2 regions of the Stenotrophomonas sp. 57 genome follow, and region 1 is predicted to be linked to the other one. Evidence: riboswitches for the same ligand, from Rfam matches in the RefSeq annotation. Region 1 holds a riboswitch; the other holds the start of a gene.
What was found. Region 1 has a riboswitch for glycine ahead of QP512_RS18100 (trimeric intracellular cation channel family protein). Riboswitches for the same ligand answer to the same signal wherever they lie in the genome.
Positions count from the first base shown of each region.

Region 2: it holds a riboswitch for glycine, as region 1 does, so the genes downstream of both, gcvP (aminomethyl-transferring glycine dehydrogenase) here and QP512_RS18100 (trimeric intracellular cation channel family protein) in region 1, are expected to answer to the same signal.

Region 1 is NZ_CP127407.1:3,935,341-3,946,837, reverse strand. It holds gene QP512_RS18150 (hypothetical protein) at 1-80, opposite strand, end outside; gene QP512_RS18145 (serine hydrolase domain-containing protein) at 154-1,308, opposite strand; gene QP512_RS18140 (aspartyl protease family protein) at 1,377-2,306, opposite strand; gene QP512_RS18135 (response regulator transcription factor) at 2,412-3,119, shown strand; gene QP512_RS18130 (ATP-binding protein) at 3,152-4,450, shown strand; gene QP512_RS18125 (MarR family transcriptional regulator) at 4,524-5,024, shown strand; gene QP512_RS18120 (DNA alkylation repair protein) at 5,021-5,761, shown strand; gene QP512_RS18115 (DUF6616 family protein) at 5,816-6,154, shown strand; gene QP512_RS18110 (hypothetical protein) at 6,267-6,524, shown strand; gene QP512_RS18105 (3-deoxy-7-phosphoheptulonate synthase) at 6,820-7,893, shown strand; gene QP512_RS18100 (trimeric intracellular cation channel family protein) at 8,105-8,722, opposite strand; glycine riboswitch at 8,807-8,910, opposite strand; glycine riboswitch at 8,924-9,013, opposite strand; gene QP512_RS18095 (GIY-YIG nuclease family protein) at 9,054-9,329, shown strand; gene QP512_RS18090 (hypothetical protein) at 9,474-9,890, shown strand; partial or broken gene QP512_RS18085 (nuclear transport factor 2 family protein) at 9,959-10,391, shown strand; gene QP512_RS18080 (hypothetical protein) at 10,395-10,850, shown strand; gene QP512_RS18075 (NAD(P)/FAD-dependent oxidoreductase) at 10,934-11,497, opposite strand, start outside.
Region 2 is NZ_CP127407.1:3,242,051-3,253,547, reverse strand. It holds gene QP512_RS15065 (hypothetical protein) at 1-13, opposite strand, end outside; gene QP512_RS15060 (AraC family transcriptional regulator) at 121-843, shown strand; gene QP512_RS15055 (amino acid permease) at 926-2,293, shown strand; gene QP512_RS15050 (VOC family protein) at 2,476-2,886, shown strand; gene gcvP (aminomethyl-transferring glycine dehydrogenase) at 2,974-5,841, opposite strand; glycine riboswitch at 5,904-6,006, opposite strand; gene QP512_RS15040 (multidrug effflux MFS transporter) at 6,308-7,534, shown strand; gene QP512_RS15035 (siderophore-interacting protein) at 7,674-8,570, shown strand; gene QP512_RS15030 (hypothetical protein) at 8,639-9,031, shown strand; gene QP512_RS15025 (M2 family metallopeptidase) at 9,159-11,123, opposite strand.

The DNA.
Region 1 (11,497 bases):
TGGCGTGCGGCGATGCGCAGGCGCCGTGCATCCGGCTGCAACACCGCTTCGGCAATGGCATCGATCTCTGGGCGATTCATCCTGTCTCCTGCATTGCGTCCGTGTCTGCATGCTGCACGACTGCGGGACCTGTGTGCAATGGCAACGCTTCGATCATCTGACGAACGCCTTCGCCGCGCCGTACTCCCACTGCCACGGCACGCCGGTGTCGCCCAGCACAAACGCTACCAGGGCCGGGAAGGCCGCCTCTGCCCGCACATCGTTGCCCAGGATCACCACGCAGCGCTGGTGCTGCTCCACGCATACCAGCGTGTTGCCCACTGCATCGTCGTGGCCGCCCTTGTAGAAGCCTGCGCCCTGCGGGCCGAGAAACGTCACCACGCCCAGACCTGCCGCCAGGTCCTTGCGTTGCTGCGCCTTCGGCAACTCCGGTTGCAGGGTGGGGAACTGGCTGGCCGTGGTGATCGGCAGCTGCGGCCGCACCAGCTCCCTGCGCATCGGTGCGGATAGCCCGTCGCCACGCACGTAACCGGCGGCGAAGCGGGCCATGTCGGCAATGGTGGTATCCATGGACCCTGCCGCACGTACGCGGCTGCGCTCATCATGCGGTTCGGGCACACCTTCCACCGTCCAGCCATCGGCCAGGTTGGCGGCGAAATCCTCGCGCCACATCATGCTGGTGCGGGTCATGCCGAAGCGGTCGAACACCCGCTGCTGCATCAACGCGCCCACATCCTCGCCCAGCCGCCCGCGTTCGATCACGAACTGCAGCAGGATCAGTCCCTCTCCGGAATACCCATATCGACTACCCGGATCAAAGTGGAACTTCAGGCGCCCATCGGGCTCCAGGAAGCCGAAGTTGGCAAAGCCACTGGAATGGTTGAGCAGCAGGCGCGGGGTGAGCTGGCGCCAGCGCGCATCGTCGGCCAGCACACGGTAGTCGGCGTACTTCTTCGGCTCCGGCGGATATTCCGGCAGGGGCGTGTCCAGCGCCGCAGCAATGCTGGCATCCAGCTCGATCCTCCGGTCCTGCGCCAACTGTGCGACCAGATGGGCGAACGCCATCTTGGTCAGCGACGCGGCGTACATCACGGTATCGGTGCGCAGCGGTTCGCCTGCGGCATTTCGCTCGCCGTAGGCGGCCACATGCACCACCTTGCCGCCATCTATCACCGCCAGCGCCATGCCGCGCGCGTGGGCGGCATGCATCAAGCGCTGGGCTTCGGCGTCGATGTGGGCCGGGGTGGGTAACGGGGGCGGCGCGGCCAGCGGGAACAGCGTCAGCAACAACAGGGCAGCACGGTGCAAGCGTGAACCTCCTGGTGGGACGTGGCGCGATGCTACGCCGGCCCGCCGCACACGTCATGGCCCCAGGATCACGTGGCCGCTTGGCGGCGCAGGCAGATCCGCGCGGCACCCGTGCTGATGTCGACCTGGCCGCCACGCATGGCATCGGCGCCAAGGATCAGAGCCGGGCGGGTGTCCAGGCCAATAGCCTTGAACACGGGCAGCTCGCTGATCCTGACCTCCATGGCCGGTTGCCGCCAGGCGGTGCCGCGCATGCCGGGCAGCGTGTACAGCCAGGTCGGGTGCGGCTTGCCGCCGAGGCCTTCGGTGCCCTTGCTTCGCTTGCGCAGGCGGGGATCGCTTCCATCAGTACGCAACCCGAGCGCGTGCGCGGCGGCATTGTTGAGTACGGTCTGCGCCGCGCCGGTATCGACCACGGCAACAGCGGCGACGTTCGTTCCGTCCAAGGTGAGGGTGATGAATCCAAAATCGCGCAGGCCTTCAGTGCGGTCCTGCAGCGCGTTGGCCTGGCAGCTGTCATCGTCGAAGCGGAGAGTGCCGGTCCTCGACAGCGATAGCTCACCTCGAGCGAAGTCCCAGCGGGTGTCCCAGCGCGCGGTCAGGTCGTTGCCGACGAGGCCGTCGATGGCGGGGTCGTCGCCCCCGGACAGTGACCCCAGATCAGCCTGCAGTGCGCTGGCCCGCAGCTGCCAGCTACCCAGCTGCCAGGTGGTAGTGCGCGTGCGCCTCAGCTGTGCCCCCGAGGCACTGGCGCCTTGGGCAGTGGAAACGTCGGCCTTTCCATCGACCAGGCCGTAGCGGCGTGCCACACGCCCATCGATGAGCGTGGCCCCGGCTGCACTGTCGACCACGAAGCGCAGCGGCTCGGCTTGACCATCCAGCGAGAGCGCTACCGTCGGGTGGCCGCCCTGCATCCACATCGGCAGCACATGTTCGGGGGTGTCGGCGGCCAGCGTGGGGAAGGCGGCAGCAAACAGGGGCAGCAAGGTGAGGCGCACAGGAAACTCCAGAGTGAATGCGGAGGTCCATTGGCGCGCAGCGGCGTATCACCGGAACATCGGTGTTGATACCGTCCTGATACACGCCTGCACGATACTGGCCGCATGAACACTCCCGCCCGGGTCATCGTTGTCGATGACGATGCCAGCATCCGTGATGCCATTGCCGACTGCCTGCTGCTGCATGGCTACCACGTGCGAGTGGCTGCCGACGCGGCGGCGCTGGATGTGCTGCTGCAAGTCGAACGTCCGGACCTGATCGTGCTCGACTGGATGATGCCCGGCGAGGACGGCCTGTCGGTGTGCCGCCGGCTGCAGGCGCGGGCCATCCCCATCCTGATGCTGTCGGCGATGGGAACAGCACCGGACCGGGTGATCGGTCTGGAAATGGGAGCCGATGACTATCTGGCCAAGCCCTTCGACCCACGCGAACTGCTGGCGCGGGTCCGCGCCCTGCTACGCCGCCAGGACAAGCTGCGTACCCAGGTGGCCAGCGAGCTGCGCTTTTCCGGCTGGCGATTGCTGCCCGATCAGCGCCGCCTGCTTGCACCCGATGGCAGCGAACTGGCGCTCAGCCGCGGCGAGTTCGCTCTGCTGCTGGCGCTGGCCGAGCGCGCCGGGCGCGTGTTGGGGCGCGAGCAGCTGATGTCCCTGACCCGCGGTGAGGACAGCGAGAGCGTCGACCGTGCCGTTGATCTGGCGATCAGTCGCCTTCGACGCAAGCTGGGCCACGCCGCACCGGGTGCCGAGGCACTGGTACAGACGCTGCGCGGCGAAGGCTATCGCTTCGACGCTGAGGTGCAGGTGCTGTGAGGGCGCGCTGGTCCACCGCGCGCTGGATCGCGATGCTGGCGCTGGCAAGCCTGGTGCTGGCCACCTTGGTCAGTGTGGCGGTGGTCGGCTGGATGCCGCGGCCGCCACCGCCGCCGATGCGCCTGGACCAAGCCATTCAGGTATTGCGCGGTGAACGGTCGGCCGCGGCGCTGGGCCTGCATCTCGAAACCCGCGCGTCTGCGCCGGAGGGCACCAGCAATGACTGGCTCACCCACCTGGTTGCCGCGCAGCTGCGCCAGCCGCTGGAGCATGTGAAGCTGGTCTGGGGCAGGCGGAGCAAGGCGCCGGAGGTGCAGGTCATCGAAGGCGGGGCCGTGCTTGACGCCAAAGCGCGCGCGGACGCGTTGCAGGCACAGGTCGCGGTGCTGACCGCAATGCAGTGGACGCCGTTCGAACTGGCCGTGCGCCAGGCAGATGGTCGGTGGCAGGTGGTGGGCAGCGACCACAGCGATCTGGCGGCATGGCGCCGGCAGGTCGTGCTGGCGCTGGTGGCAGGAACCGTGCTGCTGGCACCACTGGCGGCATGGGCGTCAATCCGCCTCGGCCGGCCCCTGCGGCGGCTGGCCGAGGCCAGCGCCAACGTGGACCTGCAGGCCAGTACACCGCTTCCGGACGATGGTCCGTGCGAGGTGCAGGTTCTGGCCCGCGCGATCAGTGCCGGGCGCGAGCGGCTGCACGAACAGGCGCAGGAGATGACCCGCATGCTGGCCGCCGTCGCGCATGACCTGCGCACACCGTTGACCGGCCTGCGCCTGCGTGCGGAGTTCGCGCCACCGCAACAGGCGGCGCGGATGGTGGCCGACATCGAGCGCATGGACGCGATGATCGAGCAGGTTCTCGACTACGCGCGTGGTGAGCTGCAGCCCTTGCAGATGCATCCGCTGGATCTGGCCGTGTTGCTGGAGGAGTGCGTGCAGAGCGCACTGCTGCGGGGCATCGACATCTCCTTCGACGGGCCGGATACGTTGCGGTGGCAGGGGGATGCGCTACTGCTGCGACGGGCGATCGACAATCTCATCGACAACGCCGATCGCTACGCGGGGGCGGTACAACTGCGGGCAGCCGTGTGCGGCAACGTGGCGCACCTTGACGTGATGGATCGCGGTCCAGGCATCGATGAGGCCGACCGCACCCGCCTGCTGCAGCCCTTCCAGCGCAGCGAGAGCTCACGCAGCCGCGCCACGGGTGGGGCCGGGCTGGGCTTGGCGGTCGCCGCCAACGTGGCGCGGCGGCATGCGGGCGAACTGCAGCTGCTGCACCGGGAGGGTGGTGGACTGATCGCGCGCCTGCTGCTGGGAAGCGCTTGCTGAAACGCCTTCCCGGCTTGCCTGGATCAGATGTCCCGATTTATGATTAGGCGCCTAATCATACGTTGTTCATAGGATGATCGAACCCAAGCACCATGCCCTGATGGATGAGGCGCAGCGACGCGGGCAAGCCAACATCGCGCAGCTGCGACTGTGCTTCCAGCTGCTTTCCCTGTCCACGGCCATCGACCGCGACTGCGCCACCCGTCTCGCACCGCACGGGCTCAGTGAAGCCCGCTTCATCGTGCTGTTCCTGCTGCATGGTGCCGGCGGCACGTTGCCCCCGCACGAACTGGCCGAGCGCGCCGGCGTGACCCGCGCCACCATCAGCGGCCTGCTCGATGGCCTGCAACGCGAAGCCCTGCTGCAGCGGCGCAGCGATGCCGAAGATGGCCGTCGCCTCCAGATCGTGTTGACTACGCAGGGAACGCGCCTGGCTGGGACGTTGTTCGAGCAGCACACGCAATGGATCGGTGGCCTGTTCAATGGGTTGGATACGGATGAACAGCAACAGCTGTCGCAGTTGCTGCACAAGGTCTGGCAGCACACCGATGCTGGACGAGAACGTGCAGCATGAGCCCGGCGATCGCGGCGCAACGGCTGCATGCACTCAACACCGGCCATGCCCCCACCACCCATCTGGCCGAATGCCTGGCAGTGGATTTCGCCGCGCTGCTGCAGGTGGTGGCGCCTGCGCTTGCACCGGAAGCGCTGCAACGCATGCAGGATGCCTCAGGCAGGGGCATCACACTGCGCATGGCCTTGGCTGCGCAACTGCTGCGTGAGGCGGGGCACGGTGATCCCGTGCAATGGCAGGACCATGTGTCCGACACCGTGCGCGGCTGGGCCTGCTATCTGATCGGCAGCGATGTCCGCGCGACGTTGGCAGAGAAGCTGCAGCAGATGCGCGCGCTGGCCGATGATCCACACTTCGGTGTGCGCGAATGGGCGTGGCTGGCGCTACGCATGAACATCGTTGCCGCGCCGATGCAGGCGCTTGAGTACCTGCAATCGTGGACACAGGAAGTATCGCCGCACCTGCGACGCTTCGCCTGCGAAGCGCTGCGTCCACGCGGTGTATGGGCCACGCATATCGCACTCTTCAAGCAGCACCCGGAGCATGCATCCGCGCTGCTGGAAGCACTGGCTGACGACCCGGAACGCTATGTGCAGGATTCGGTCGGCAACTGGCTCAATGATGCCGGCAAGACGCAGCCGCAGTGGCTGCGTGAGCTGTGCACGCGTTGGCAGCACGAGCGCCACAGCGGCGCCAACGCCTACATCCGCCAACGTGCACTGCGCTCGCTGCGGTAGTGCAGGTTGCCGGCCGCCTCCGCCCAACTTCGTAAACCTCAAGGAAGAACCACCATGTCGCACACCTTCATCGAGCTCTATACCGCCACGCCTGCCTGGACCACACTCCCGCCCGAGCAGCGGAGCGCTTTCTTCGCCCGCATCGGAGCCGGCATGCAGCAGTTCGATCCAGTCCGCATCACTCCGCTGGCGATGGGCCGCATTGCCGCGGGCGTGCCGCACAGCAGCGATGCGCAGTTCTATGCGGTCTGGCGCTGCGCGGGCCGCGAGGAGGTCGATGCGCTGGTGGCTGGCATTGCCGCTACCGGCTGGCATGAGTACTTCACCACCACCCATGCGGCAGGCGCGATGGACAGCATGGCCCAGCACCTGGCCGACCTGGCCGCCTTGTAGCAGGATGGCAGATGCCGGTGGATGCCGGTCCTCGGCATGGGGGGGCACATGCGCCTGTCACCCGGACGCGGTAAACAGTGCATTCCCCCTGTCATCCGCGCGGAAGTCGATCATGCAGAGCACGCTCCAGATAACGCTGTACGGCCCGCTTGGCGACACCCCGGCACTGCAGCTGCCGGAGGCGGAAGGGCCGTCGGTGGCCATCCCTGAGCCCGTCCTGCGGCGGCTGGTGTCCGACCTCTACACCGCCCGGTCCCTGCTCAACCCGGAACAGCTGGAGGAAGCGCGGCAGGAACTGGGCCGCGTGCTGGAGCGTTGGGCTGACATCCATGAAGGCCTGCTGCTGGACGTGGAAGTGCATGGCAAATGAGCGACTTCGCGTGCCAGCTGCCGCAGGGATGGGCCGGGCGGGCCCCACGCTGCACCGCGTGCCCAGTTGCGGATGAAACATTTTGCACTGCGCAAAAGCTGTGCTATCAATACATCCCATGAACGCAGCCCCCACCAGCTTTTACTGGTATTACTTTCCGAAGCCACTGGCGGAGGAAGGACTGCGCTCACCCTGAAGAAAGCTTCAGACGCATTCCCGAAAGCCGCCAGCGAACCTGGCGGCTTTTTTCATGTCGCCACGCTGGGGACCCCCAACGTTCCGGAGATCTCCCCCAATGCCCCCGCACACCGACGACCTGCGTATCCGCACCATCGAACCCCTGACACCGCCGGCCCAGCTGCTGGCGATGCTGCCCTGTGACGATGAAGCCTCCGACACCGTCAGCGCCTCGCGCGCGGCTCTGCACCAGATCCTGCATGGCCGTGATGACCGCCTGGCCGTGGTGGTGGGCCCGTGCTCGATCCACGACCCGAACGCCGCCATCGAGTACGCACAGCGCCTGAAGCCGCTGCGCGATGCGCTGGCCGGCGAACTGGAAATCGTCATGCGCGTGTACTTCGAGAAGCCGCGCACCACGGTGGGCTGGAAGGGCCTGATCAACGATCCGGACCTGGATGGCAGCTTCAGGATCGACAAGGGCCTGCGCATCGCCCGTGGCCTGCTGCGCGACATCAACAAGCTCGGCCTGCCCGCCGGTGTCGAGTTCCTTGACGTGATCTCGCCGCAGTACATCGCCGATCTGGTGGCATGGGGTGCCATTGGTGCGCGCACTACTGAAAGCCAGGTGCATCGCGAACTGGCGTCGGGGCTGTCGTGCCCGGTCGGCTTCAAGAATGGCACCGACGGCAACGTGAAGATCTCCGCCGACGCGGTGGGTGCCGCTTCGAATCCGCATCATTTCCTGTCGGTGACTAAGCAGGGTGGCACCGCCATCGTTTCGACCACCGGCAACCCGGATTGCCATGTGATCCTGCGTGGCGGCAAGCAGCCGAACTACGACGCGGGCAGTGTGGCCGAGGCCTGCCAGGCACTGGCCAAGGCCAGGTTGCCGACGCGCCTGATGATCGACGCCAGCCACGCCAACAGCCTGAAGAACCCCGAGAACCAGCCGAAGGTGATCGAGGACATCGCCGTTCAGTTGGAAGACGGGGAACAGCGCATCGTGGGTGTGATGATCGAGAGCCATCTGGTGGGTGGCCGCCAGGAACTGGTGGAAGGCCAGCCGCTGGTCTACGGGCAGAGCATCACCGATGGCTGCATCGACTGGGACACCACCGTGACGGTGCTGGAGCGACTGGCTGCGGCCGTGCGCGCCCGTCGCGAAGTGAAGGTGTCCGAAGCGGCCTGATGAAAGCCGCCTCACGGCGGCACGAGTGTGGATGGCGGCCAGCGCCTGCGGGGGTGCGGCCGCGATCAGGGCCGGTCGGAGTTGGAGACCGGCCCATCTGCACCGGCGATGCGCCTGGCGCTGCGCATGAGCGACAGCGCCAGGTACATCGCCGGGGTGGTGCAGGGCGCGAAGGGTAGCGCCGGGCCATGCCCGGCGAACACGCTATCGTTCAATGCACTTCGTCGTGATACACGAACTTCGGCATTTCCCAGCGGTAGTGGATCGCCAGCAGGCGCAACGCGAAGCCGCCGCCCAGGCAGCACAGGATCGCGGTGGCGTCGGCCACGCCCCAGTGCAGCAGCAACAGGTACGCCGCGCCGGTCAGCAACGCGATGATCGCGTACAGCTCCTTCTGGAAGATCAGCGGCACCTCGTTGCAGAGGATGTCGCGCAGCACGCCGCCGAACGCGCCGGTCAGCATGCCGGCGATCAGCACGATCGGCATCGCATGGCCCGCTTCGCGCGCAATCGAGCAGCCGATCAGGGTGAAGGCGATGAGGCCCAGGCCATCGAGCACCAGGAAGGTACGGCGGAAGTGGTGCATCCAGCGAGCCACCCATGTGGCGATCAGCGCCGCGCACACGGTGAAGCCCAGGTACTCGGGATGCTTCACCCAGCCCAGCGGATAGTGGCCGAGCAGGATGTCGCGCAGCGAACCGCCTCCGAGCGCGGTGACGCAGGCGATCATGACCACACCGAACAGGTCCATGCGGCGGCGGCCGGCGGCCAGGGCGCCGGTCATGGCTTCGGCGGAAATGGCGATCAGGTAGATGATGGACAGCAGCATGGGGCAGGCTCCGGGCGCGGTGGGGCCGGCCATGCGCCTATACCGCCACTGCCTGCGCAATGACGGGATGACGATGACCGGTGCCGCTCCCGCTGTCCTTTTGCCTGAGAGTTCAGCGGCGTAGGCCGCGTGCCCCTTCGGCGGATCGTCCCGGGCGTGCCCGGTGACCTCTCTCCAGCTCGGCGAGTCGAATGCATGGTTGGTGGGATTCCAGCCCACCGGCCTGAGCGATCATGGGAGCCTGCGCCTTCGGCGGGCGCCAGCGCGGCGCCTCTCTCCTGCATTCGGGCGCCAGTATATCCGCTGCAGTGCAGCACGGCATAATCCGGCCATGGCCCCGTCCCTCCGCCCGTGGTTCCTGTACCTGCTCGAATGCCGCGACGGCAGCTTCTACGCCGGTATCAGCACCGACGTGGACGCGCGTTTCGCCGCCCACCAGGCCGGCAAGGGCGCCCGCTACACCCGCGCCCGGCCGCCGCTGCGCATCCTTGCCGTGCGCGAGTACCCGGACCGCGCCGCCGCCTCGCGCGCCGAATGGCAGCTCAAGCAGCAGCCGCGCGAACGCAAGCTGGCCTGGCTGCAGGCGCCGGATCCCGCGCTTCTGTAGAGCCGAGCCCACGCTCGGCTTCTGTTCCGTCTGCACGATGCGGGGCCCGGGCATGGACTGGGCTCTACGGTAGATCCACGCCGTGCGTGGGTAGGCCTTGTCCATGCCATGATCGCCACACCCATCGACACATGGATCCGTCCGATGAAGAACCGCGGGATACTGCAGTTGGCTGCCTGCGTGGCCCTTCTGGCCTGCACCCAGGAACCATCGCCACCGCCACTGCAGCAGGGGCAGATCGGCACCGCCGCTGAGCTGGCCGCGTATGGCCCGAGGACACCCGAACCGATCCACCTGCGTCGTGACCGGGTCCCTCCCGATCTGATCGATCTGATCCCGTTCGCAGAAAGGTGGGGGATCGGCGATGACGTGCTTCGCAACGAAATGCAGGAGCGCGCCACTGACGCGGAAAAGCAGGCATTGGCGGATGCGCTGGCGGGGCGCCATGCGCGCATCACCACCTGGTTGGACAGCTTCCCGCAGGGGCAGCCCATGTCTGTAGAAGCCGCTGCGTTCATGTACATGCAGCTGGGCACCGACGAAATGGGCCTGATGCCGTAGATCCACGCCATGCGGGGATGCGGCTTGCACATGCCACGATCGCCCAGCCCTCAGCGCTGGAGACCCGGATGTCCACGATCGCCCTGTTGTTCGCCCTTTCCGTAGCCACAAGTCCTGCCGCCGACCCAGCCACCCTCGCGCCCACCGAAGCCACCTGCCACGACTACGTCGATGGCCAGCTGGAAGCCGACCCGCAGCGCGTCGCCCGTTCCCTGCATCCGGACCTGGCCAAGCGCGCGGTGCTCGGCGATACGCCCGACGAGCGGCTCAGGCCTGCGCCGCATGTCGAAGGAGGAACTGGTTTCGCTGACAAAGCAGGGCGCGCTGAAGACGCCGAAGGATCAATGGGACCGTCGCTGCACGGTGCTGGACTTGACCGGCAACGCGGCCTCGGTGCGGTTGGAAACCCCATGGTTCGTCGATTACTTCCACATGGGGCGCTTTGACCAACGCTGGGTCATCGTCAACGCGTTGTGGTACCCGAAGCCGAAGGCACAGTGAGCGATGCGTGCCGCCGGCAAAGCATGGATCTCCGTCGTCGTGCTAATCGCCGGCATCGCGCTGCTGCCTGGCCTTCTGTACCTGCTCGGGCTGACGCTGGCCGAAGGCCGGCCGCAGCCGGCAGACCGTGTGCCGAGTGGTGTGGCTGCGTGCACCAGTGAACCACGAACGGGATACCAGCCGGTGGACCCGTGGCGTTTCATCGCCCGGTTCTTCGACAAGGACGTGATGAAGAAGAAGGTGCCTGAAGTGGAGCGGGAGGCCTTCTGGATTGCCCGACGCCACCTGTGGCGGCAACCGCAGCAAGACATGCTGCGCTGGCATCTCAGCAGCACCGCATTGACGATCTGGATCACCCGGCATTGGAGTACCGCGCAGATTGCCGACACCGCGAGAAAAGAGGATTTCTGCCGGGCATGGTCGAAACGGCGGGTGCCGGGCGGCCCGATGAGGAGGTAGAGCCACGCATGGCGTGGATCTACTGCAACAAGGGGTCAGAGCCCTTTCCTGCGGAAAGGGATCCGACCCCGTTGCGTGCAGCCCTACCGCTTCGGCCGCCGGTCGTCGCGGTCATCACCGAAGATGATGCGTGCGCTGCGCTGGTAGCTCCAGTACGCCACCGCCCAGTTCAGCAGCACCACGATGCGGTTGCGGAAGCCGATCAGGAAGAACACGTGCGCGGCCAGCCAGAACCACCACGCCAGCACACCGGACAGCTGCAGGCGGCCCAGGTGCACGATCGCGGCCATGCGGCCGATCGTGGCGAGGTTGCCATAGTCGGCGTACTTGAACGGACCGGGTTCGGGCTTGCCGTGCAGGCGAGCGCGGATCACCTCGGCCACGTACTTGCCCATCTGCTTGGCCGCGGGCGCCACACCGGGCACCGGCTTGCCATTGGCCTGGCTCAGCGCGGCCAGGTCGCCGGCCACGAACAGCTCCGGGTGACCGGGCAGGGTCAGGTCCGGTTGCACCTGTACGCGTCCGGCGCGGTCCAGCGGCACCTCCAGCGTGCGCGCCAGCGGTGAAGCAGCCACGCCGGCGGCCCACACCACGGTGCGCGCCGGCACGAACTGATCGCCGAGCGTGAAGCCGTGGCTGTCGATGTC
Region 2 (11,497 bases), 690 kb from region 1:
CACCACGTGGCATGGCCGGATCTCCGGTAGGGGCTGGGCTCCACGGTGGGCCTGGCGGCGTTAAGCGCAAGTCCCGCAAGGGTGATCGCACCGGCAAGGGGCCTCGGCTATGCTTGCCGCATGCGAGTCGAGCCCGCCGACATCGAAGCCCTGTTCGACGCCATCCCGGATGTGCTGTTCTTCATCAAGGATCTTCAGGGGCGTTACACCCACGTCAACCAGACCATGCTGCGGCGGCTGGGCCTGCGCGCGCGCAAGGACGTGATCGGGCGCACGGCGGCCGAAATCTACCCGACCGGACTCAGCGCGGACTACGTTGACCAGGACGCGCGGGTGCTGTCCGGCGAGGTGATCGAGAACCTGATGGAGCTGCACCTGTTCGCCAACCGCGAACCGGGCTGGTGCCTGACCTGCAAGCGCCCGCTGGTGGTTGATGGGGCCATCGAAGGGCTGATCGGCATTTCCCGCGACCTTGGCCAGAAGGACAGCCTGGGCACCCAGTACGAACAGCTGCGGCTGGCGCTGGCCCACCTCAATGCGCACTACGCCGAGAACGTGCGCATGCAGACCCTGCTGGACATCACCGGCTTTTCGCTGTCCAAGCTGGAGCGCAGCTTCCGCAAGGTGTTCCAGATGACCCCGCAGCAGGTGCTGACCCGGCTGCGGATCCAGATGGCCATGCACCTGCTGCACGGTGACGAGAGCATCGCCAGCATCGGCCAGGCCTGCGGTTTCAGCGACCAGAGCGCCTTCACCCGCAAGTTCAAGGCTGAAACCGGTTTCTCGCCGCGCGCCTATCGCGCCCGTATCGGCGGCAGCGTCGGCGAGCCGGCACTGGCCTGATCCGCCTGCTGCGCTGTGCCTATCCCCGCGGGCATGGGACAGGGTAAGGTGTCGCCCCTGTAGCCCGCCGCCAGCCCCGCCGATGCCCAACTCGATTCCGACCGCTTCGCCGTCCCGCCTCGGACATTCGCTCAAGCCCCGCCAGCTGATCATGATGGGCCTGGGCAGCGCCATCGGCGCCGGCCTGTTCCTCGGCTCGGGCGTGGGCGTGCAGGCGGCCGGCCCGGCGGTGCTGGTGTCCTACCTGGTGGCCGGCGCGCTGGTGATCATCGTGATGAACGCACTGGGCGAGATGGCGGCGGCCAAACCGACCAGCGGCGCGTTCTCGGTGTATGCAGCCGATGCCATGGGGGCTACCGCCGGTGCCACCGTCGGCTGGCTCTGGTGGGTGCAGCTGGTGATCGTGATCGCTGCCGAGGCGGTGGGCGCGGCCGGGCTGCTGGCGACGGTCTGGCCGTCGGTACCGGTACCGATGGCAGCGTTGGCCTTCATGCTGTTCTTCACCGCGATCAACCTGCTCGGCGTGAAGAACTTCGGCGAGTTCGAATTCTGGTTCGCCATCCTCAAGGTGGCGGCAATCCTGGCCTTCATCGCCATCGGCGTGGCGCTGCTGATGGGCTGGCTGCCGCAGGTGACCTCGCCCGGCCTGAGCAACTTCACCGAACACGGTGGCTTTGCACCGAAGGGCCTGGCCGGCATCGGCGCGGCGCTGCTGGTGGTGGTGTTCGCCTTTGGCGGCACCGAGATCGTGGCCGTCGCTGCTGCCGAGACCGAAGACCCGGAACGCAGCATTGCCCGTGCGATCCGCACCGTGGCCTGGCGCATCCTGGTGTTCTACATCGGCTCGCTGAGCGTGATCATCGCCGTGGTGCCGTGGACCAGCGAGGCGCTGAAGTCGCCGTTCGCCGCAGTGCTGGATATCGCCCGTATTCCGGGTGCCGGCACCGCCATCACCCTGATCGCGGTGATCGCGCTGCTGTCCGCACTCAATGCCAACCTCTACGGTGCCTCGCGCATGATGTATTCGCTGGCGCAGCGTCGTGAAGCACCGGCCGTGCTGGGTTGGACCGACCCGCGCCAGGTGCCGGTGATCGCCGTTCTCGCCAGCGTGCTGTTCGGCTTCGCCGCCACGGTGATGGAACTGCTGTTCCCGGACCGGGTACTGCCGGTACTGCTGAACATCGTCGGTTCCACCTGTCTGCTGGTGTGGACGCTGTCGCTGGTCTCGCAGCTGGTGCTGCGCCGCCGTGCTGATCGACTGGGCACCCGACTGCCGTTCCGCATGGCCGGTTTCCCGTGGCTGACGGTGTGCGCGCTGGGCATCCTGGCGCTGATCTTCGGCCTGCTGCTGAGTGAATCGCATACCCGCCTGCAGTTCCTGTCGATGGTGGCGCTGACCGCTACGATCGCCGCAGGCAGCGCCATCGCACGGCGCATGCGCGAAGCATGATCGGGTAGAGCCGACCCCACGGTCGGCTGCGGTTGCCGGACCTTCTGTAGAGCCGACCCTATGGTCGGCTGCCGTTCGCGTGGTCGCCAGGCGAACACGGGCTCGGTTCCACAGCAGGCATACATCCGCCGTGCCATCCTGAGCGCGTAGGCCGTCATCGGCCCGTCGACCGGGAGTACCGCATGCTGCGCAGCCGTCCGTTCCTGATGTTCACCGGCCAGGCCGAGGCCGCCCTGGCCCTGTACGCTGAAGCCTTCGCCGATTTCCGCCTGCTGGCCCTGCAGCGCCACCCGGAGGGCGCCGGTGCCGGTGTGCCCGGGCAGGTCCGCCAGGCCATCTTCCTGCTCGGCGGCACCCACTACCTGTGCTTCGACAGCCTGGACGTGCACGACTTCACCTTCAGCCCGTCGATCTCGCTGTTCGTCGAGTGTTCCGGTGCAGAGCAGTTCGAGCGCGCGGCGCGCGTGCTGGGCGAGGGTGGGCACTGGCTGATGCCGGTGGGCGATTACGATTTCAGCAACCGCTACGGCTGGGTGCAGGACCGCTTCGGCGTATCGTGGCAGTTGAGCCTGGGGCAGATGCCGGACCCGTGATTATTGTGGGTGTGGGCCTTGGTCCACACGCCCTTATGAAAACGGCCCGCTTGCGCGGGCCGTTTTCATTTCCGATGGAGCGAGGAATCACGCCTCGACTTCATCATCCTTGTAGGCATCGACCGGGATGCAGGCGCACATCACGTTCTTGTCGCCGTACACGTTGTCCACGCGTGCCACCGGCGGCCAGTACTTGCTCTGCTTCAGGCTGGCCAGCGGGAAGGCGGCCAGTTCGCGCGGGTAGGCGTGGGTCCACTCGCTGGCGGTCACCGCGGTCGCAGTGTGCGGCGCGTTCTTCAGCGGGTTGTCCTCGCGGTCCAGGCGGCCGTCTTCGATCGCGGTGATCTCTTCGCGGATCTGGATCATCGCGTTGATGAAGCGATCCAGCTCGTGCAGCGATTCGCTTTCGGTCGGCTCGACCATCAGCGTGCCAGCCACCGGGAAGCTCAGGGTCGGGGCATGGAAGCCGAAGTCGATCAGGCGCTTGGCCACGTCTTCGGCGCCGATGCCGCTGGTCTTCTCCAGCGGGCGCACATCCAGGATGCACTCGTGCGCGACCAGGCCGTTGCGGCCGGTGTACAGGGTCTTGAAGTGCGGGGCCAGGCGCTTGGCGATGTAGTTGGCGTTGAGCTGCGCGACCTGGGTGGCCTTGCGCAGGCCTTCGCGGCCCATCATCGCGATGTACATCCAGCTGATCGGCAGGATCGAGGCGCTGCCGAAGCTGGCCGCGCTGACCATGCCGACCGGACCGTTGTCACCCAGCTTGCCCGGCAGGAACGGCGCCAGATGCTCCTTGACCGCGCACGGGCCGACGCCCGGGCCGCCGCCGCCGTGCGGGATGCAGAACGTCTTGTGCAGGTTCAGGTGCGAAACGTCCGACCCCCACTTGCCCGGCTTGGCCACGCCGACCAGCGCGTTCATGTTGGCGCCGTCGGTGTACACCTGGCCGCCGTGCTGGTGGATGATCTCGCAGATCTCGACCACCTCTTCCTCGAACACGCCGTGCGTGGACGGGTAGGTCATCATGATCGCGGCCAAGCGGTCGCTGTACTTCTCGGCGTTGACGCGGATGTCTTCGACGTCGACGTTGCCGTTGGCATCGGTCTTGGTCACCACCACCTTCATGCCGCACATCTGTGCCGAAGCCGGGTTGGTGCCGTGGGCCGAATCCGGGATCAGGCAGATGTCGCGGTGGCCTTCGCCGCGCGAGCGGTGGTAGGCGCGGATCGCCAGCAGGCCGGCGTACTCGCCCTGCGCGCCGGAGTTCGGCTGCAGGCTGACCGCGTCGTAGCCGGTGCATTCCACCAGCATCGCTTCCAGCGTATCGATCAGTTCCTTGTAGCCCAGCGCCTGGTCGGCCGGCACCAGCGGGTGGATCTGCGAGAACTCCGGCCACGTCACCGGAATCATTTCGGCGGTGGCGTTGAGCTTCATGGTGCACGAGCCCAGCGGGATCATCGTGCGGTCCATCGCCAGGTCCTTGTCGGCCAGCGAACGCAGGTAGCGCAGCAGTTCGTGCTCGCTGTGGTGGGTGTTGAACACCGGATGGGTCAGGAACGCGGACTGGCGCAGCAGGCCGGCCGGCAGCGCGTCGGCGGTGCTGGCGTCCAGCGCGTCGACGTCGGCCTGGGCACCGAACACCGCAGCCAGCGCAACCACGTCGGCGCGGGTGGCGGTTTCGTCCAGGCTGATGCCGACCGAGTCGCTGTCGATCGCGCGCAGGTTGTAACCGGCAGCGCGTGCCTTGACGTGGATCTCATCGGCGTGCACGCCGGTGACATGCAGGGTGTCGAAGAAGTCGCCACCGACCTGCACGCCGGCATTGCGCAGCGCTGCGGCCAGGATCGAGGCCAGGCGATGGGTGCGGCGGGCGATGCGGGTCAGGCCTTCCGGGCCGTGGTAAACGGCGTACATCGAGGCCATCACCGCCAGCAGCACCTGCGCGGTACAGATGTTGGACGTCGCCTTCTCGCGGCGGATGTGCTGCTCGCGGGTCTGCAGGGTCAGGCGGTAGGCCGGGTTGCCCTGGGCATCGACCGAAACACCGATCAGGCGGCCCGGCATCGAACGCTTGTAGGCATCGCGGCAGGCCATGAACGCCGCATGCGGGCCACCGAAGCCGAACGGCACGCCGAAGCGCTGGCTGTTGCCGACCACGATGTCCGCGCCCCATTCGCCCGGGGCGGCCAGCAGGGTCAGGGCCAGCAGGTCGGTAGCCACGGCCACCAGGCCGCCACGTGCGTGCACGGCATCGACCAGCGCCTTGTAGTCGCCCACCTGGCCGAAGGTATCCGGATACTGCAGCAGCAGGCCGAAGGCTTCCGCATCCAGCGCTTCGGCCGGGGTGCCGACACGCAGCACGATGCCCATCGGCTCGGCGCGGGTGCGCAGCAGTTCCAGCGTCTGCGGATGCACGGCGTCGTGCACGAAGAAGGTGTCCGACTTGGACTTGGCCGAGCGCTTGGCCAGGGTCATCGCTTCAGCAGCGGCGGTGGCTTCGTCCAGCAGCGAGGCGTTGGCGATTTCCATGCCGGTGAGGTCGGCACACAGGGTCTGGAAGTTGATCAGCGCTTCCATGCGGCCCTGCGAGATTTCCGCCTGGTACGGGGTGTAGGCGGTGTACCAGGCCGGGTTTTCCAGGATGTTGCGCAGGATCACGTTCGGCGTGTGGGTGCCGTAGTAGCCCTGGCCGATGAAGCTGCGCAGCACGGTGTTCTTGTCGGCGATGGCACGGATCTTCGCCAGTGCCTGCACTTCGGTCATCGACTCCGGCAGCGCCAGCGGCGCCGGCGACTTGATCTTGGCCGGCACGATGGCATCGGTCATCGCATCCAGCGACGCGTGGCCGACGACATCGAGCATCTGCGCGATCTCGGCGTCGTTGGGGCCGATGTGGCGCTCGACGAACGCGTTGTGGTGCTCGAGCTCACGCAGGGAAGGGGTGTTCTGGGACATGGCGAAGGATCCGTCAGGAAAGGGCACACGCACGGGCACAAGCCGCCGGTCGGCGGTCTGCGGGGCGCCCCTCTGTCCTTTTGCCTGAGAGTTTAAAAGCGCGGAAAACCGCAGCTTCGTGCCCCTTCGGCGCCGGATCGAACCGGTCTCTCCAGAGTTGTGTTACGGGTGGTATCGGGCCTGAGCGATTACGGGCGTTGCGCCTTCGGCAGCGGTGTTCCGCTTCTCCCACCGTGTTGCCCGCCGATTATAGCCCCTTGCGGGCCCGGCCAGCGGCTGCTGGTCGGTGCCGCCGCGCCTGAATGGCCGATGGCCCGGCCGTGCGTTTTGTGCAGTGCTGCATGGCGTCAGGCGCAATCCCCACCTATGATGGGCGGATACCCGAATTCATCTGGCGCCGTCCCCGTTGCTGCGGGACCGGCGCCCGCCGTGCGTGCCCCGCACGGACCTGCCGGACGCTGCCTCCATGACCGCCGCTGTTGCCCCCTCCACCCGCCGCATGGCCCTGCTGCTTGCCGGCCTGGCCATGTTCGGCCCGTTCTCGATCGACACCATCTTCCCGGCGTTCCCGCAGCTGGCCCAGCGCTTGGCGGTGGACGAGGTGGCGGTGCAGCAGACCATCAGCGTGTACCTGCTGTTCTACGGCCTGATGAGCCTGGCGCACGGCCCGCTGTCCGATGCCTGGGGCCGCAAGCGGGTGATCCTCGGCGGTCTGGTGGTGTTCGTCGGTGCCTCGGTCGGCTGCGCGCTGTCCACCGACCTGCCCACGCTGCTGGCGTTCCGCGCGCTGCAGGGCCTGTCGGCGGGTGTCGGCATGATCGTCGGCCGCGCGGTGATCCGCGATCTCTACCATGGCCATGACGCGCAGCGGCTGATGAGCCAGGTGTCGATGCTGTTCGGCATCGCCCCGGCCATCGCACCGATCATCGGCGGCTGGATCCTGCTCAGTGGTGCAGGCTGGCCGCTGATCTTCTGGTTCCTGGTGGTCTTCGCACTGGTCCTGCTTGCGGCCACCGCGCGCTTCCTGCCGGAAACCCATCCGGTCGAGGCACGGGTGCCGCTGTCGCCGCGCGTGCTGCTGCGTGACTACGTGCGCATCGGCTTCAGCCCGCGCTTCCTGCGCCTGGCGCTGGCCGGCAGCATCGGTTTCGGCGGCATCTTCCTGTACATCTCCTCGGCGCCGGTGTTCGTGATGCAGCACCTGCATCTAGGCGAGGGCGGTTTCGCCTGGTTGTTCATTCCCACCATCGGCGGCATGACCACCGGCTCGTTCCTGTCCGGGCGCATGGCCGGGCACACCACGCCCACACGCCAGGTCGCCATCGGTTTCAGCCTGTGCGCGCTGTCGGCGCTGCTGAATGTCGCCTACGTGGCGCTGTCGCCGCAGTTCGTGCTGCCGTGGGCGGTGCTGCCGATCTTCCTGGGCGGCATGGGCATGTCGCTGATCTTCCCGATCCTGGCCCTGGCGGTGCTGGACATGTACCCGCACCAGCGTGGCCTGGCGTCGTCGCTGCAGGCCTTCGTGCAGCTGATGATCAGCACGGTGGTGGCGGGCGTGGTGTCGCCGCTGCTCAGTGCCAGCCCGCTGCACCTGGCGCTGGGGCAGGCCGCATTCTTCGCTGCTGGCTTCGTGTTCTGGTACTGGGAACACCAGCGTGAACGCGCAGCGCAGGCAGCCTGCACGGGCCATTGAGCAGCGCGCAGGGGTAGGGCGGGCCGCGATGCCCGCAACGCTTGCGACGAGGAACGACCGGACTAGGCTGACGACTCCAGCCAGCCGGTGCGTGGATGCACGACAGCCAGCCGATCCGATGTCGTTGCATGAGGTTCCCATGGCTGCGCAGCAGACCTACCGCCTGTTCGAGGTGGCGCTGAAGGAGCGCCGCGTTCTTTCCCCTTCCCTGGACCGCATGGTGTTCACCGGTGCCGACGTGGCGCGGATGAAGACCGAAGGCCCGGACCAGCGCATCAAGGTGTTCTTCCCCTTGCCCGGCCAGGACGTGCCGCAGGTGCCCAGTGGCGAGGACTGGTATCCGCGCTACCGGGCGTTGCCGGACGACCAGCGTCCGCCGATGCGCACCTACACCATCCGCCAGCTGCGCGCGGAACAGTGCGAGGTTGACGTGGATTTTGTCCTGCATGGCGAGACCGGGCCGGCCTCGCGCTGGGCCATCCACGCCCGCCCGGGCGACCGCGTGGTGCTGCTGGCCCCCGATGCCGACTGTACCGACAGCAGCGAAGGCTGGGAGTGGAAGCCGCCGGCGGATATCGGCCAGGTGCTGCTGGTGGCGGATGAAACCGCGCTACCAGCGGTGGCCGGCATTCTCGAGGAACTGGCCACGCTGGCCGATCCGCCACGCACGCTGGCGCTGCTGGAAGTGGCGCACGCCGGCGATGCGGTGCCGCTGAAGGCCCCGGAAACGGCCGAGCTGGTCTGGCTGCCACGCGGGCAGGCGACCTACGGGCATCCTCTGTTGCAGGCGGTGCAGGCGCGGCTGACAGCGGCCTCGAGCGTGGGCGCAGGCGACGAACTGGAAGAGATCGACATTGACGCGCAGATCCTCTGGGAACAGGCTGATGCCAGCGTGGCCGGGCCGCTGTATGCCTGGGTCGCAGGCGAGGCAGGAGCGGTGATGGCGATCCGTCGCCATCTGGTCCGCGACTGCGGGCTGGACCGCCGCGCGATCACCTTCATGGGCTACTGGCGGCACGGCAAAGTGCTGGACTGAGGGGTGTGAAGCGGCGTGGCGGGCGGGGTGCGCTATCCTTGCGCCCCCTTTCGCAGCGGTACCGCACCATGTCCACCAGCTCCAAGACCCGCCGCGACCAGCGCCGTCGCCAGGAAAAGCAGGCCGCCAACAAGGCTGCCGCGCAGGCGTCGCCGGTGGAACCGCATGCCGAACTGCGCGATGCACAGCGCACCCTGCTGGCCGGTGTCGTGCGCCGCGACGGCGAATGGGTGCTGGGCATGGATGGCCGCATTGCCGGCCACAGCGAGAGCGCTGCGCAGGTGCTGGCGCTGATCATGCAGGCCGGTGAGCTGCACGAACGCAATGGCACGCCGGTACGCCTCATGTACTCCGACGCACTGCGCGATGCCGCACAGGCCGAAGCCAAGGAGAAGGGCCAGACCTTCGAGGAATTCAAGGCCGAGCTGGCCGCGGCGATGGCGGCGAAGAAGAACAGCTGATCGCGCCGAATCTGTAGAGCCGAGCCGTGCTCGGCTTGCCGTGCGCAGCACGGTGGAAACGCAGCCGAGCATGGCTCGGCTCTACAACACGGAGAAGGGGCGGATCCGTGCGGACCCGCCCCTTCTTTCATTTCGCCGCCGGCGCCGCGTTGGCCTGCCAGCCGCACATCTGGCCTGCGTTCTGCTGCTTCAGCCACTCGTTGACCGGTGTGAAGTACTCGATCATCGGGCCGGCATCGAGCTTGTCGGTACCCGTCAGCTCCTTCAGCGTGGCCTGCCACGGCTGGCTGGCGCCCTTGCTCAGCATGGCCCAGTACTTCTGGCCGGCTTCCTTGTTGCCGTAGAAGGTGCACTCATGCAGCGGTCCCTTGTAGCCGGACGCGTCGCACAGGCCCTTGTAGAACTGGAACTGCAGGATGCGCGCCAGGAAGTAGCGGGTGTACGGGGTGTTGCCCGGCACGTGGTACTTCGCGCCCGGATCGAAGAATTCCTCGCCACGGGTGCTGGCCGGGGCCACGCCCTGGTACTTGGCCTTGAGGTCCCACCACGCCTTGTTGTAGTTGTCGGCGGTGATCGATCCGTCGAACACGCCCCAGCGCCAACGGTCGATCATCAGACCGAACGGCAGGAACGACACGCCCGACAGCGCCATGCGCATCTGGTTGTTGATGACCGCCTCGCGGCTCTCGGTCGGCGCGTCGACCAGGCCGATCGAGCTGAGGTACTTGGGCGTCATCGCCAGCACGATGGTGTCGCCGATCGCTTCATGGAAGCCATCGTTGGCACCGCCCTGGAAGAGCGGCGGCAGCGGGTTGTAGGCCAGGTCGTAATAGATGTGGCCCAGCTCGTGATAGATGGTGGTGAAGTTCTCTTCGTTCGGCTTGATGCACATCTTGGTGCGCACGTCGCCTTCCATGTTCATGTCCCAGGCGCTGGCGTGGCAGACCACGTCGCGGTCGTCGGGCTTGATGAACTGGGTTTTCTCCCAGTACGACTGCGGCAGCGACGGCATGCCGAGCGACACGTAGAAGTCCTGCGCGCGCTCCGTCATCTGCTTGGCGGTACGGAGTTCGGCCTCACGCTGCGCCTTGTACTGCGCGGCCACGTTGGCATCCTTGCCGGCCTTGGCCAGCGCGGCGCTCAGGTTGGTCTGGTACTGCTTCTCCAGTGCCGCGGTGATGTCCAGGCTGCCGGCGCCCGGGTAGGGTTCCAGCTGGTCCCACAGGTTCGACCAGTCCTGCTGCCACATGTTGCCGAGCAGGTGCGCCGCGATCAGGCCATTGCCCACTTCGGCCTTGTCCTTGCCGTAGGTCTTGTCCAGCTTGCCGCGCGCGTAGCAGTGCAACTGTTCGTACATCGGCTTGACCTGTTCCCACAGGCGGTCGGTTTCCGGGCCGATCTGCTCCGGCGGCATGTCATAGCCGCTGCGCCACATCTGGCCGGCATCGGTGAAGCCCATGCCCTTGGCGCCTTCGTTCACCAGCCCGACGAACTTCTGGTAGTCGCCGCGCATGCTCTTGGTCGTGCTGTGCCAGCCCTGCCAGGCATCGAGCTGCTTGTCGTAATCGCGGCTGCGTGCCAGCACCTGCTCCAGCTCGCCCAGCTGGCGACAGGAGTTCGGATCATTGGCATCGGTGCAGTACTTGCCGGCCCCGTAGCTGCCTTCCATGCGGGTGGCGATCTGGGTCAGCTCGGCCAGCTTGGCCGGGTCGCGCGGCGCCGGCATCGAGGACATCAGCTTCAGCAGGTGGATGGCGCGCTTGCTGTCCTCGCTCATCGGCTTGCCATCGAATTTGGCAGCCTGTTCGATCCAGCTGTTGAGCTGGGTCAGCGAGCGCTCGTTGGCCTTGGCCGCGATGCGCTCGGAATCACTGTTGATGTAGGTGGAGGACAGCCACTGCGCCGAGGTCATCTCCGGGTAGGCGGCCTTGAATTCGGCATTGATGCGGGCCACGAACTGGTCGGCGGTTTCGCCGGCCGGGGCGCTGCTGCTGGCGGTATCGGTGCCTGGGGTGGGTTCCTTCTTGCAGGCGACCAGGGCCAGCGTGGCGGCGGCGACAGCCGAGGCCAGCAGGAGATGACGATGTTTCACGGGCGGTCCTTGGGTGGTGAACGACGGCCGAAGGCTAGTGGGCAGTCGCTGCCACCGCAAGTGGCGGAAGTCGGCCGGGCGGCGCCCGGCACCCGAAGAGGCCTTCAAGCAAGCGCAACGTCAACTTCAAAAGCAACGATTCCATGGTTTGGCGGGGCGGTGTGGGCTTGCAGGACACGCCGTAAACCCGTCCATGGGGGCTCGATGGCGCCATCCATGGCGCCAACGGTCCTGCAAGCCCACACCTCCCCACCTCCGACAGATTCCGTGTGCTGTGGGTAGGTGTCGACCTTGGTCGACACATCTGTCAGGTATCGACAATCAAAATGGGGCCAGATCCGTTTTCCTCCGGAGAACGGATCTGACCCCAAGGT